Regions from separate parts of the Streptomyces sp. NPDC057616 genome, predicted to be linked through region 1. Evidence: riboswitches for the same ligand, from Rfam matches in the RefSeq annotation. Region 1 holds a riboswitch; each other region holds the start of a gene.
The links. Region 1 has a riboswitch for thiamine pyrophosphate ahead of thiC (phosphomethylpyrimidine synthase ThiC). Riboswitches for the same ligand answer to the same signal wherever they lie in the genome.

Region 1 (4,375 bases):
GCGTTACGAGACCTCTGATCCGTATGCCGTACGGCTGACCTTCCACCTGCCCGGTGATGCGCCGGTGACCTGGGCGTTCGGCCGCGAACTGCTCATCGACGGGGTGGGCCGGCCGTGCGGTGAGGGGGACGTGCGGGTCTCGCCCGTCGAACCGGACTCGCTCGCCGAGGTGCTGATCCGGCTTCAGGTGGGCTGTGACCAGGCGCTGTTCCGCTCGTCGACGGCACCGCTCATCGCCTTCCTCGACCGCACCGACAAACTGGTGCCGCTTGGCCAGGAGGGCTCCCTCGCGGACTTCGACGCCCATCTCGACGAGGCGCTGGACAGGATTCTGGCGGAGGAGCAGAGCGCGGGCTGACGGACCGGTGCCAGTCAGTGGCCGTAACGCTTCTGCGTGCGACGGAGGGTTGCAGGAACGCTTCTGCGTCGGGTGTGCCCGCACCCGGCGCAGCAGGAGCCCGCTCAGCGCTTGCGGCGCCTGCCCCTCCCCGACCGCGCCGGAACCGGCGCTGCGGCGCCCGGCGACCTCCCCGCGACCGGCTCGGCCGCCGGACGGTCGGCCGCGACCACCAGGGCCGCGAGCAGCGTCGTCACCGGGACCGAGGCGACCAGGCCGATCGAGCCCACCAGCGTGCGCACGATCTCCTCGGCCACCAGCTCGCTGTTGGCGACCGTCCCCACGCCGCTCTGCGCGATGGAGAAGAGCAGCAGCAACGGCAGGGCGGCGCCCGCGTAGGCGAGGACGAGGGTGTTGACCACGGACGCGATGTGGTCCCGGCCGATGCGGATGCCGGCCCGGTACAGCTCCCGCCGGCCCATCGACGGGTTCGCCTCGTGCAGCTCCCAGACCGCCGAGGTCTGGGTGACCGTCACGTCGTCGAGGACGCCGAGCGAGCCGATGATGACGCCCGCGAGCAGCAGACCGCTCATGTCGATCGACGGGTACAGGCCGTGGATCAGGCCGGTGCTGTCGTCCGTGTTGCCGGTCAGCGCCGCCCAGCCGATGAATCCGGAGCCGAGCAGGCCGATCAGCGCGAGGGAGAGCAGCGTGCCGAGCACCGCCACGGAGGTACGGGCGGACAGGCCGTGGCACATGTAGAGGGCGAGCAGCATGATGGCGCTCGACCCGACCACCGCCACGAGCAGCGGGTTCGAGCCCTGCAGGATCGCGGGCAGGATGAAGAAGGTCAGCACCATGAAGCTGACGGCCAGCGCGACCAGCGCCATGACCCCGCGCAGACGGCCCACCACCACGACGGCGAGCGCGAAGATGCCGGCGAGCAGCGCCATGGGGAACCGCCGGTTGACGTCGGTCACCGAGTACTGCAGGTCCCTCGGGGCGGACGGCTCGTAGGCGGCCACGACCTTCTCGCCCTCGTGCAGCTGCCGTGACTGGTCCGGTTGCACGATCTCGGTGAACGTGCGGCCCTTGTCCTTGCCGGTGTCGACGCGGATCGTCGCCTTCTTGCAGGTGCCCTTCTCCGGCTGCTGGGCGGAGGAGCTCGCGGCGCCGGAGGCGTTGCCCGACGCGGCCTGGCCGGAGGCGTTCACCGACTTGCAGTCCACGTTCACGACCTTGGCGACCGTCGCCTGCTGGGTCTGCCGGTCGAAGCCCACGCCGGAACGCTGATGGGCCGGTGCGCCGCCGGGCCACAGCACCACGAGCCCGACCACCACGGCCGCGGTGAACGGGATGAGCACCGCCGCGATGACCTTGCGCAGGTGCTTGGAGACGGGCGCCGCAGGACCGTGGCTGTGCGAGTGACCGTGGCCGGCAGCGGCATTGGCGCGCTGCCCGTGACCGTGTCCATGGCCTGCACCGTGACCGTGTTCCTGGCCGCTGTGGGAGGTGTGCTCAGGGCGCGGCTCGGGGGGTGGGTACGGGTGCTGGCGTGTCGTGGTCACCGCCCGATCATTGCAAGAACGCCGGGGCCCCCTGTTCAGCTCGCCGGAATTGACGCTAGCGTGGAGACACCTTTGCACACGCGGGAGCTCGGAGCACCGGGCTGAGAGGGCGCTGACCTCCGTCCCTGCGATGTTTCACGTGGAACATCACCGAAGTCGGGTGATGGCCCCAACGAGACGTCGACAGACGGATATCGCTGCGTCGACCGCCGAACCTGTTACCGGGTAATGCCGGCGTAGGGAGTAGGTCTCATGACCAACAAGGACGCACGCACGCCTGCCTCCAACCAGGACGAACTGTCCATTCCGGGCGAACAGTCCGGTGAACAGTCCTCGGAGGCCGGGAAGTCCATCGGCTGGCACAAGGCGTATGTCGAGGGCTCACGCCCCGATCTGCGGGTGCCGGTCCGTCAGGTGCACCTCACCAACGGGCAGTCGGTCACGCTGTACGACACCTCCGGCCCGTACACCGATCCGCTCACCCACACCGATGTCCGCAGGGGGCTCGCCCCGTTGCGGGAGAACTGGATCGTCGCCCGCGGAGACACCGAGGAGTACGCGGGCCGCCCCGTCCGCCCCGAGGACGACGGCATCAAGCACACCTCGCCGCGTGGCGGGCTGCGCAACCTCGACGCGGTCTTCCCCGGACGCCCGCGCCAGCCGCGGCGAGGGCGCGAGAGGATGCCGGTCACCCAGCTCGCCTACGCACGCCGGGGCGAGATCACGCCCGAGATGGAGTTCGTGGCGCTGAGGGAGAACGTGGCGCCCGAGGTGGTCCGCGAGGAGATCGCGGCGGGCCGCGCGGTGCTGCCGGCCAACGTCAACCACCCGGAGATCGAGCCGATGATCATCGGCAAGAGGTTCCTGGTGAAGGTCAACGCCAACATCGGCAACTCCGCGGTGACGTCCTCCATCGAGGAGGAGGTCGAGAAGATGACCTGGGCGACCCGCTGGGGCGCCGACACGGTCATGGATCTGTCCACCGGCCGCAACATCCACACGACCCGTGAATGGGTGCTTCGCAACTCCCCCGTGCCCATCGGCACCGTGCCGCTCTACCAGGCCCTGGAGAAGGTCGACGGCCGGGCCGAGGAGCTGACCTGGGAGATCTACAAGGACACCGTCATCGAGCAGGCCGAGCAGGGTGTGGACTACATGACGGTCCACGCGGGTGTGCGGCTGCCGTACGTCCCGCTCACCGCGAACCGCAAGACCGGCATCGTCTCGCGCGGCGGCTCGATCATGGCCGCCTGGTGCCTCGCGCACCACAAGGAGTCGTTCCTGTACGAGAACTTCGAGGAGCTCTGCGAGATCCTCGCCGCCTACGACGTCACGTACTCGCTGGGCGACGGCCTGAGGCCGGGTTCGATCGCGGACGCCAACGACGAGGCACAGTTCGCCGAGTTGCGCACGCTCGGGGAACTCAACACGATCGCCAAGCGCTTCAACGTACAGACCATGATCGAGGGCCCGGGGCACGTCCCGATGCACAAGATCAAGGAGAACATCGACCTTCAGCAGGAGATCTGCGAGGAGGCTCCGTTCTACACGCTCGGCCCGCTGACCACGGACGTCGCGCCGGCGTACGACCACATCACCTCCGGCATCGGTGCCGCGATGATCGCCTGGTGGGGCACGGCGATGCTCTGCTACGTCACGCCCAAGGAGCACCTGGGCCTGCCCAACCGCGACGATGTGAAGACGGGCGTGATCACCTACAAGATCGCCGCCCACGCGGCCGACCTCGCCAAGGGGCACCCCGGTGCCCAGGACTGGGACGACGCGCTGTCCGACGCCCGCTTCGAGTTCCGGTGGGAGGACCAGTTCAACCTCGCCCTGGACCCGGACACGGCAAGGGAGTTCCACGACGAGACCCTGCCCGCCGAGCCGGCCAAGACCGCCCACTTCTGCTCGATGTGCGGGCCGAAGTTCTGCTCGATGAAGATCTCCCAGGACATCCGCCGTGAGCACGGCGGGAACCGGGACGAGATCGAGGCGGGCATGGCGGAGAAGTCGAAGGAGTTCGCCGCCGCTGGGAACCGGGTGTATCTGCCGATCGCCGACTGACGGCGAGCGCCGCGTGTGCGCCGGAGCCCTTGAGGAGGGTTCCGGCGTGCGCCGCCCGTCGACTTGCATGCACCGACGTCGCGCATGCGGCTGAACATCTCGCCCGGTGGCGCCTTCGAGCGCCTGCGCGCCTACGCCTTCACCACAACCTCCCCCTCGTGGACATCGCCCACGACGTCGTGCACGAGGGGTCCGACCTGGACGGTCCGCCCGGCTGACACGGTGCGAGCAGACCGAAGAGGGCGTGGCGAAAGGGGTGTTCGGCTTGCGCTCCCCCGGCCGGCCCCCACGGGCCGCTCCGATGCGGAGGGCGCAAGCCGGCGCTCACTCCGGCTGGTGTTCCGGGCCTCCGAAGTCCGGGCTGGTGTAGTCCGGGCTCGAGAAGCTCGGGCGTGATCCGCCG
Region 2 (4,375 bases), on a different contig from region 1:
ACCGCCCGCCAGCACGGCGTCCAGGAACTGCGGCAGATCACCCTGGCGCCTGCGCGCGTCCGTGCAGAGGTAGACGCGGGCGTCGGCGAGGCGGGCGCGTGCGGTGGCTGCGGTGCCGGGCATGTGGGTGTCCCCCGTTGTCGGTGGCGTACGGGCCGCGAGCCCGCGGGAAGCTTCGGTGCTGCGGCCGCAGTGAACCACGGCCGCGGCCCGCGCGGACCCCGGCCCGTACGCCGGACGGTGTTCGGATCAGCGAGTTCGGCTCAGACGGCGAGCGCCTGGGCGCGGCGCTTCACCTCCGTGCCTCGATTCTCGCTGAGGGCCTGGGCGGGGGTGCCCGGCAGGCTCTCGTCGGGAGTGAAGAGCCACTCGAGCATCTCCTCGTCCGTGAAGCCGTCGTCGCGCAGGAGCGTCAGGGTGCCGCTGAGGCCCTTGACGACCTTGTTCCCGTCGATGAAGGCGGCGGGGACGTGCAGTGCGCGGTTCTCACCACGGCGTACGGCGATGAGCTGGCCCTCCTTGACCAGCTGCCGCACTCGCGTCACCTCGACATCGAGCATCTCTGCGATGTCGGGGAGGGTGAGCCAGGCGGGGACGAGAGCATCGATCTTTGCGTCAATCTCGGTCACGGAATCAAGCCTGCCATCCCGCACTGACAGTCGGAAGCCAGGCTGGCCCGACCCGGGGGTCGCGCGTTACGCCGTGGCGGCCTTCAGGGGCCGGGCCGGGTCGCCGATGCGCTCGGCGTCCATCGGTGTGCCGGCCTCGATCAGCCGTCTGCCCTGCGCCAGGTCCCGGGGCCGGCCGACCGCGAGCAGGCCGACCAGACGGCCCTCGCGCAGCCAGCAGACGGACCAGGCGGGCCCGGCCGGGTCGCCGCGCCACAGGGTCGTGTCGGCGGAGGCGTGGTGACCGGCGTACTGGACGAAACGGCCGAACTGCTCGGACCAGAAGTACGGGACGGGGTCGTAGACGGCCGGCGGCACCCCGGTGCTGCCGCCGACGATGTTCTCGGCGACCGTCCGCGGCCCCTGGAGGGCGTTGTCCCAGTGGTGGACGAGCAGGCGCTCGCCGTAGCGCCCCGACGGGAAGGAGGCGCAGTCGCCGACGGCGTAGACGTCCGGTGCCGAGGTGCGCAGATGGGCGTCGGCGACGACCTCGTGGTGCCTGCCGAGCTCGATGCCGGAGCCGCTCAGCCAGGCCGTGGCGGGGCGGGCGCCGATGCCGACCACGACCGCGCCCGCGGGCAGCCGCGAGCCGTCGTCGAGGACGACCGCGCCGGGCTCGACGCGCTCCACGCGCGCGTGGGTGCGCAGTTCGACACCGGCGTCGGCGTACCAGCGGGCCATCGGCGCGGCCACCTCGGCGGGCAGGGCGCCGGCGAGCGGCCGGTCCGCCGCCTCGACGACGGTCACCGCGCAGCCCGCCTCGCGTGCGGCCGTGGCGAACTCGGCGCCGATCCAGCCCGCGCCGACCACCACGATGTCGTGCTGCCGGGCGAGGACGGGCCGCAGCCGCTCGGCGTCGTCCAGGGTGCGCAGCAGATGTACGCCGGGGACGCCCTCGGCGCCCGGCAGCCGAATCGGTTCGGCACCGGTGGCGAGCACGAGGACGTCGTACCGGACGGGACCGGCCTCGGTGTCCAGCTCGTGCTCGGCGGGGCGCAGGCCCAGCACCTCGCACCCGAGCTGAAGCTCGATGCCGAGCGCCTCGAAGTCGACGTCGAAGGCGGAGCCCTCGGACTTGCCGAGCAGGACGGCCTTGGAGAGCGGGGGCCGGTCGTAGGGCTGGTGGGGCTCGGCGCCGATCAGGGTCACGCGGCCGGTGAAGCCCTGCTCGCGCAGCGCCACCGCGGACTGCACACCGGCCATGCCCGCACCCACCACGACCACGCGCCGCGAGGGCGATCCACCCGTCTCCTGCGTCTGCTCGCTCACCTGATCACCCTAGCCAACTGACAAAATGTCAGTCAGCAGTCGTGCTCACTCAGTGACCTGCTCCACAACGCTGGTGCCGCTGCCGCTCTGCGACTCCCACTCCCAGGTCTCCTCCAGCCGCACGCGCCCGTCCGGCAGCTCCACCACCGTGGACACGCAGTGCCCCGAGGACGTCGTCCCGTCGCGCTTGAGCTGCACGTACCGGAAGTCCAGCCGGTCGCCGTCCCGGGTACCCACCAGATGGCCCCGTACGACGTCCCCGCCCGCGTACGCGGCCCAGATCTCGCCGTCCTTCTCGTGGTACGTGAACCGGGTCCGCGTACCCACCTGACCTGGGGCCTGGTCGGCGACAGGGGCGAGGACGAGTCCGTCCAGCGAGCGGGGCATGGCGGGAGGCTCCCTTACAGAGGCGCGGAGGGTCGGGCTAGGGTGGCCAACGTACAAGCACTCGCGGGAGCCCGGACGCACCGGGCTGAGAGGGAGGCTGGCGGCCTCCGACCGTACGAACCTGATCCGGGTCATGCCGGCGAAGGGAGGGGCTGGACGCCCATGCCGTCACGTATGTCGGACGTCCTCGTCGTCGGGGGCGGAATCATCGGCCTGGTCACGGCCTGGCGCGCCGCGCAGCGCGGGTTCGCCACGGCCCTCGTGGATCCCGAACCGGGGGGCGGTGCCGCGCAGGTGGCCGCCGGGATGCTCGCCGCGGTCACCGAACTGCACTACGGCGAGCAGACCCTGCTCGGCCTGAACCTCGCCTCGGCCCGCCGCTATCCGGAGTTCGCGGCCGAGCTGACCGAGCTCACCGGCCACGACCTCGGCTACCGCCGGTGCGGCACCCTCGCCGTCGCGCTGGACGCCGACGACCGCGCCCATCTGCGCGAACTGCACGCCCTGCAGCGGGAGTCGGGGCTGGAGTCGGAGTGGCTGTCGGGCCGCGACTGCCGGCGCCTGGAGCCGATGCTCGCGCCGGGCGTGCGCGGCGGGCTCCGGGTCGACGGCGACCACCAGATCGACCCGCGGCGGCTGGCACGCGCGCTGGTCGCCGCGTGCGAGCACGCGGGCGTGGTCTTCCACCGCCAGTGGGCCGAGCGCTTCCACGTCGCGGGCGACCGGGCCCGCGGTGTCACCACGGCGGACGGCACCGAACTGGGCGCGGGCCAGGTGGTGCTGGCCGCCGGCAGCCTCAGCGGGCGGCTCCCCGGTGTCCCCGACGACGTGCTGCCGCCAGTGCGGCCGGTGAAGGGGCAGGTGCTGCGGCTGACCGTGCCGCGGCGGTTCGCGCCCTTCCTGAGCCGCACCGTGCGCGCGGTGGTGCGCGGCAGCCAGGTCTACCTGGTGCCGCGCGAGAACGGCGAGCTGGTGATCGGCGCGACCACCGAGGAGCTCGGCTGGGACACGACGGTCACCGCGGGCGGGGTCTACGAGCTGCTGCGCGACGCGCACGAACTGGTCCCCGGCATCACCGAGCTGCCGCTGACGGAGACGCGCGCGGGTCTGCGCCCGGGCTCCCCCGACAACGCGCCCCTGCTCGGCCCGACGCAGCTGCCCGGGCTCCTGCTGGCCACCGGGCACCACCGCAACGGCGTGCTGCTCACGCCGGTCACCGGCGACGCCATGGCGCACGTCCTGACCACCGGTGAACTGCCGGACGAGGCCCGCCCGTTCACCCCGAGGCGCTTCGCGCGCGTGGAGCAGCCCGTATGAACATCTCCGTCAACGGGGAGCCCCGGGAGTTCGCTTCCGGCACCGCTCTCGACACCGTCGTGCGGACGCTGACCCCGGCCCCCTCCGGCGTGGCCGCCGCCCTCAACGAAACCGTCGTCCCGCGCGCGCAGTGGCCGGCGACGCCCCTCTCCGACGGGGACCGCGTCGAGGTCCTCACCGCCGTCCAAGGAGGCTGACCCATGGCCGACGATCCCTTCGCCCTCGGCGGTACGTCCTTCACGTCCCGCCTGATCATGGGTACCGGCGGTGCCCCGAGCCTCGACGTGCTGGAGCGGGCGCTGGTGGCGTCCGGCACGGAGCTGACCACGGTCGCGATGCGGCGCGTGGACCCCTCGGTGCACGGCTCGGTGCTCTCCGTCCTGGACCGGCTCGGCATCCGGGTACTGCCGAACACGGCCGGCTGCTTCACCGCCGGGGAGGCGGTGCTGACCGCGCGGCTGGCGCGCGAGGCCCTCGGCACCGATCTGGTCAAGCTCGAGGTGATCGCCGACGAGCGCACCCTGCTGCCCGATCCGATCGAGCTGCTCGACGCCGCCGAGACCCTGGTCGACGACGGCTTCACCGTGCTGCCGTACACCAACGACGACCCCGTCCTCGCCCGGAAGCTGGAGGACGCCGGCTGCGCGGCGATCATGCCGCTCGGCTCGCCCATCGGCTCCGGTCTCGGCATCCGCAACCCGCACAACTTCCAGCTGATCACCGAGCACGCGTGC
Region 3 (4,375 bases), on a different contig from region 1:
CCGTGTACGTGCACGGCCTGCAGAGAGCCTGGTCGTACGTAGGCCGGCGGCGCAGGCGCCAGTGGGAGACCGTGCCGTCGACGACGATGCGTCGCGAACCCTTGCGGCCGATGGCCATGGCGCACCCTCCGTCACCTCGACTGGCGGCAGCGATGCCAGCTGGCCAGACCCTTCGGGTGAGCCGACCAATGGCGAACGGGAGTGACAGGCGTCCCAGGCGACGGCCCCAGGTCACCACCGTTCGTCTGCGACACTGGTACAGCCATGCCAAAGCCCGGAGAACTCACTTTCGTAGCCCCCCGCGGAGCCAAGAAGCCGCCGCGGCATCTTGCCGATCTTTCGCCTGCCGAGCGCAAGGAGGCGGTTGCCGAGATCGGGGAGAAGCCGTTTCGCGCCAAGCAGCTCTCGCAGCACTACTTCGCGCGGTACGCGCACGACCCGGCGGAGTGGACCGACATCCCGGCCGGCTCGCGCAGTCGGCTGCAGGAGGCTCTGCTGCCGGACCTGATGTCCGTCGTACGGCATCTGTCGACCGACCAGGGCACCACCCGCAAGACCCTGTGGCGGCTGTTCGACGGGACGCTCGTCGAGTCCGTGCTGATGCGGTACCCGGACCGGGTCACCATGTGCATCAGCTCGCAGGCCGGATGCGGGATGAACTGCCCGTTCTGCGCCACCGGGCAGGCGGGGCTGGACCGTAATCTCTCCGCCGCGGAGATCGTCCACCAGATCGTGGACGGGATGCGCGCGCTGCGGGACGGCGAGGTGCCCGGCGGGCCGGCCCGGCTGTCCAACATCGTCTTCATGGGCATGGGCGAGCCCCTCGCCAACTACAAGCGGGTCATCACGGCCATCCGGGCCCTCACCGACCCCGCCCCGGACGGGCTGGGGCTGTCCCAGCGCGGCATCACCGTGTCGACCGTCGGGCTCGTGCCGGCCATCCACCGGTTCGCCGACGAGGGCCTGAAGTGCCGGCTGGCGATCTCGCTGCACGCCCCCGACGACGAGCTGCGCGACACCCTCGTCCCCGTGAACACACGGTGGAAGGTGCGCGAGGTCCTCGACGCCGGGTTCGAGTACGTCGAGAAGAGCGGGCGCAGGCTGAGCATCGAGTACGCGCTCATTCGCGACATCAATGATCAGGCGTGGCGGGGAGACCGGCTCGGGAGGCTGCTGCGGGGCAAGCCCGTGCACGTCAATCTCATTCCGCTCAACCCGACGCCCGGTTCGAAGTGGACCGCCTCCCGGCCCGAGGACGAGAAGGCCTTCGTCGAGGCCATCGCCGCACACGGTGTACCGGTGACCGTCCGGGACACCCGTGGGCAGGAGATCGACGGGGCCTGCGGTCAGCTCGCGGCCACCGAGCGGTAACCTGAGCCGGTACGAACACCCGTACACACATCTGCATATTCCGACAGGGGAGCGCCACAGCGCTGAGAGTGCGGCAACCGGGCCGCAGACCCTCTGAACCTTGCCCAGGTCATTCTGGGTAGGAAGTTCGGTGATCACTCAAGCTGTTGCGCCCTGCCCGGGAGCCGTCGGCCCTGTCCGCCGGTCCCGGGCAGGGCCGCGTCTCTTCCTGGTCAGCCAGGAGGAATTCGGTGAACAACAACAGGAAGCTCGCGGCGCTGGTCGTCGGGCTGGGACTCGTGACCCTCTCCGCGTGCGGGTCCTCGTCCGGCGGCGGCGGGTCCGCCGGCTCCAAGTCCGTCACCCTCGTCAGCCACGACTCGTGGGCCGTCTCGAAGAGCGTGCTCGCCGACTTCGAGAAGCAGTCCGGCTACAAGGTGCACGTCCTCAAGGACGGCGACGCCGGTCAGGCCGTCAACAAGGCCATCCTCACCAAGGACGACCCGCAGGGCGACGTCTTCTTCGGCGTCGACAACACCCTGCTCTCGCGGGCGCTCGACAACGGCCTCTTCCAGTCGTACGAGGCCAAGGGCTCCGACATGATCCTGCCGGAGTTCCGGGTCGACCAGGCCAAGCACCGGGTCACGCCCATCGACTCCGGCGACATCTGCGTCAACTACGACAAGGCGTACTTCAGCAAGCACAGGCTGACGCCGCCGCAGTCGTTCGACGACCTGGTCAAGCCCCAGTACAAGAACCTCCTCGTCACCGAGAACGCCGCCACCTCCTCGCCCGGCCTCGGTTTCCTGCTCGGCACCGCCGCGAAGTACGGCGACGCGGGCTGGCAGGGCTACTGGAAGAAGCTCAAGGCCAACGGCGTGAAGGTCGTCGACGGCTGGGAGCAGGCCTACAACGAGGAGTTCTCCGGCTCCGCCGGCGGCAAGAAGGCCAAGGGCGACCGGCCGCTCGTCGTCTCCTACGCCTCCTCGCCGCCCGCCGAGGTCATCTACGCCGACCCGAAGCCGAAGACGGCGCCGACCGGGACGTCGTACGGCACCTGCTTCCGGCAGATCGAGTACGCGGGTCTGCTCAGCAACGCCAAGAACGCCAAGGGCGGCAAGGCGCTCCTGGACTTCCTGGTCACCAAGGAGTTCCAGGACGACATGCCGCTGAACATGTTCGTCTACCCGGTGCGGGAGGCCGCGCAGGTCCCGGCCGAGTTCCAGAAGTTCGGGCAGCCGGCCGGGGACCCGGAGAAGATGGCGCCCGGCAAGATCGCCGAGAACCGTGACCAGTGGGTCAAGTCGTGGACGTCACTCGTACTGAAGTAGCCGTCCGCGGCCGTCGCTCGGGGAGCGCGGCGCGGCTCGGCCTCATGGCCGTGCCCGTCGCGTTCTTCGCGCTGTTCTTCGCCTGGCCCGTGGCCGCGATCGTGGCGCGCGGGCTCAAGGTCGACGGGGCCTGGCAGTTCGGCCGGATCGCGGACGTCGTCACCCAGTCCGACATCCGGCACGTCCTGTGGTTCACCACCTGGCAGGCGCTTGCCTCGACCGCGCTCACGCTGCTGATCGCGCTCCCCGGCGCCTACGTCTTCGCGCGCTTCGACTTCCCCGGCAAGCAGGTGCTGCGGGCCGTCGTCACCGTCCCGTTCGTCCTGCCGACGGTCGTGGTCGGTACGGCCTTCCTCGCGCTCGTCGGACGCGGGGGACTGCTCGACGAGTGGTGGGGCGTACGGCTCGACACCACCGTGTGGGCCATCCTGCTCGCGCACGTCTTCTTCAACTACGCCGTCGTCGTACGGACCGTCGGCGGCCTGTGGAGCCAGCTCGACCCGCGGCAGGAGGAGGCCGCGCGGATGCTGGGCGCCTCGCCGCTGCGGGCCTGGCGGAGGGTGACGCTGCCCGCGCTCGCGCCCGCCGTCGCCGCGGCAGCGCTGATGGTCTTCCTCTTCACCTTCACCTCCTTCGGCGTGGTGCAGATCCTGGGCGGGCCCACCTTCTCCACGCTCGAGGTGGAGATCTACCGGCAGACGTCCGAGATCTTCGACCTCTCCACCGCCGCGGTGCTCACCATCGTCCAGTTCCTGGCGGTGGGCGTGATCCTCGCGGTGCACGCCTGGACCGTACGGCGGCGCGAGACGGCCCTGCGGCTCGTCGACGCGTCCGTGACCGCGCGACGGCCGCGCGGGGCCCGGGAGTGGGGGCTGCTCGCCGGCGTCCTGGCCACCGTCGCCGTGCTGCTCGTGCTGCCGCTCGCCGTGCTGGTGCAACGGTCGCTGGGCGCCCCGGACTTCGGCTACTACCGGTCGCTGACCCGCGACGACGGCGGCACCTTCCTCGTCCCGCCGATCGAGGCGATCGGCAACTCCCTGCAGTACGCGGCCGCCGCCACCGCCGTCGCCGTGCTGATCGGCGCCCTGGCCGCCGCGGCCCTCGCCCGCCGGGACGCGGGCCGGCTGGTGCGCGGCTTCGACGCGCTGCTGATGCTGCCGCTGGGCGTGTCCGCGGTGACGGTCGGCTTCGGCTTCCTGATCGCCCTCGACAAGCCGCCGCTCGACCTGCGCTCCTCCTGGATCCTGGTGCCGCTCGCGCAGGCGCTGGTGGGCGTCCCCTTCGTCGTGCGGACCATGCTGCCGGTGCTGCGGGCCGTGGACGCGCGGCTGCGGGAGGCTGCCGCCGTGCTCGGGGCGTCGCCGTGGCGGGTGTGGCGGGAGGTCGATCTGCCCCTGGTGCGGCGGGCGTTGCTGGTCGCGGCGGGATTCGCGTTCGCCGTGTCGCTGGGGGAGTTCGGCGCGACCGTCTTCATCGCGCGCCCCGACAATCCGACGCTGCCGGTCGCCGTGGCGCGGCTGCTGGGGCGCCCGGGAGAGCTCAACTACGGCCAGGCGATGGCCCTTTCGACGATTCTGATGGTGGTGTGCGCGGTGGCCCTGCTGGTGCTGGAGCGGCTCCGTACGGACCGGACCGGGGAGTTCTAGATGCTGCTGAGCCTTCAGGACGCGACGGTCCGCTTCGGCGGCCGGGCC

Region 2: another riboswitch for thiamine pyrophosphate. It lies ahead of thiO (glycine oxidase ThiO); the one in region 1 lies ahead of thiC (phosphomethylpyrimidine synthase ThiC).
Region 3: another riboswitch for thiamine pyrophosphate. It lies ahead of ACFU97_RS30900 (thiamine ABC transporter substrate binding subunit); the one in region 1 lies ahead of thiC (phosphomethylpyrimidine synthase ThiC).

The regions. Positions count from the first base shown of each region.
Region 1 is NZ_JBHVGU010000017.1:127,135-131,509, reverse strand. Features, by position in the region: gene ACFU97_RS22515 (SsgA family sporulation/cell division regulator) at 1-358, shown strand, start outside; gene ACFU97_RS22510 (YibE/F family protein) at 463-1,905, opposite strand; TPP riboswitch at 1,976-2,165, shown strand; gene thiC (phosphomethylpyrimidine synthase ThiC) at 2,158-3,972, shown strand; gene ACFU97_RS22500 (hypothetical protein) at 4,297-4,375, opposite strand, start outside.
Region 2 is NZ_JBHVGU010000048.1:43,602-47,976, reverse strand. Features, by position in the region: gene thiE (thiamine phosphate synthase) at 1-123, opposite strand, end outside; gene ACFU97_RS39990 (Rv2175c family DNA-binding protein) at 264-629, opposite strand; gene ACFU97_RS39985 (NAD(P)/FAD-dependent oxidoreductase) at 696-1,937, opposite strand; gene ACFU97_RS39980 (hypothetical protein) at 1,983-2,324, opposite strand; TPP riboswitch at 2,378-2,489, shown strand; gene thiO (glycine oxidase ThiO) at 2,487-3,641, shown strand; gene thiS (sulfur carrier protein ThiS) at 3,638-3,838, shown strand; gene ACFU97_RS39965 (thiazole synthase) at 3,842-4,375, shown strand, end outside.
Region 3 is NZ_JBHVGU010000028.1:69,148-73,522, reverse strand. Features, by position in the region: gene rlmN (23S rRNA (adenine(2503)-C(2))-methyltransferase RlmN) at 265-1,371, shown strand; TPP riboswitch at 1,407-1,514, shown strand; gene ACFU97_RS30900 (thiamine ABC transporter substrate binding subunit) at 1,602-2,681, shown strand; gene ACFU97_RS30895 (ABC transporter permease) at 2,726-4,327, shown strand; gene ACFU97_RS30890 (ABC transporter ATP-binding protein) at 4,328-4,375, shown strand, end outside.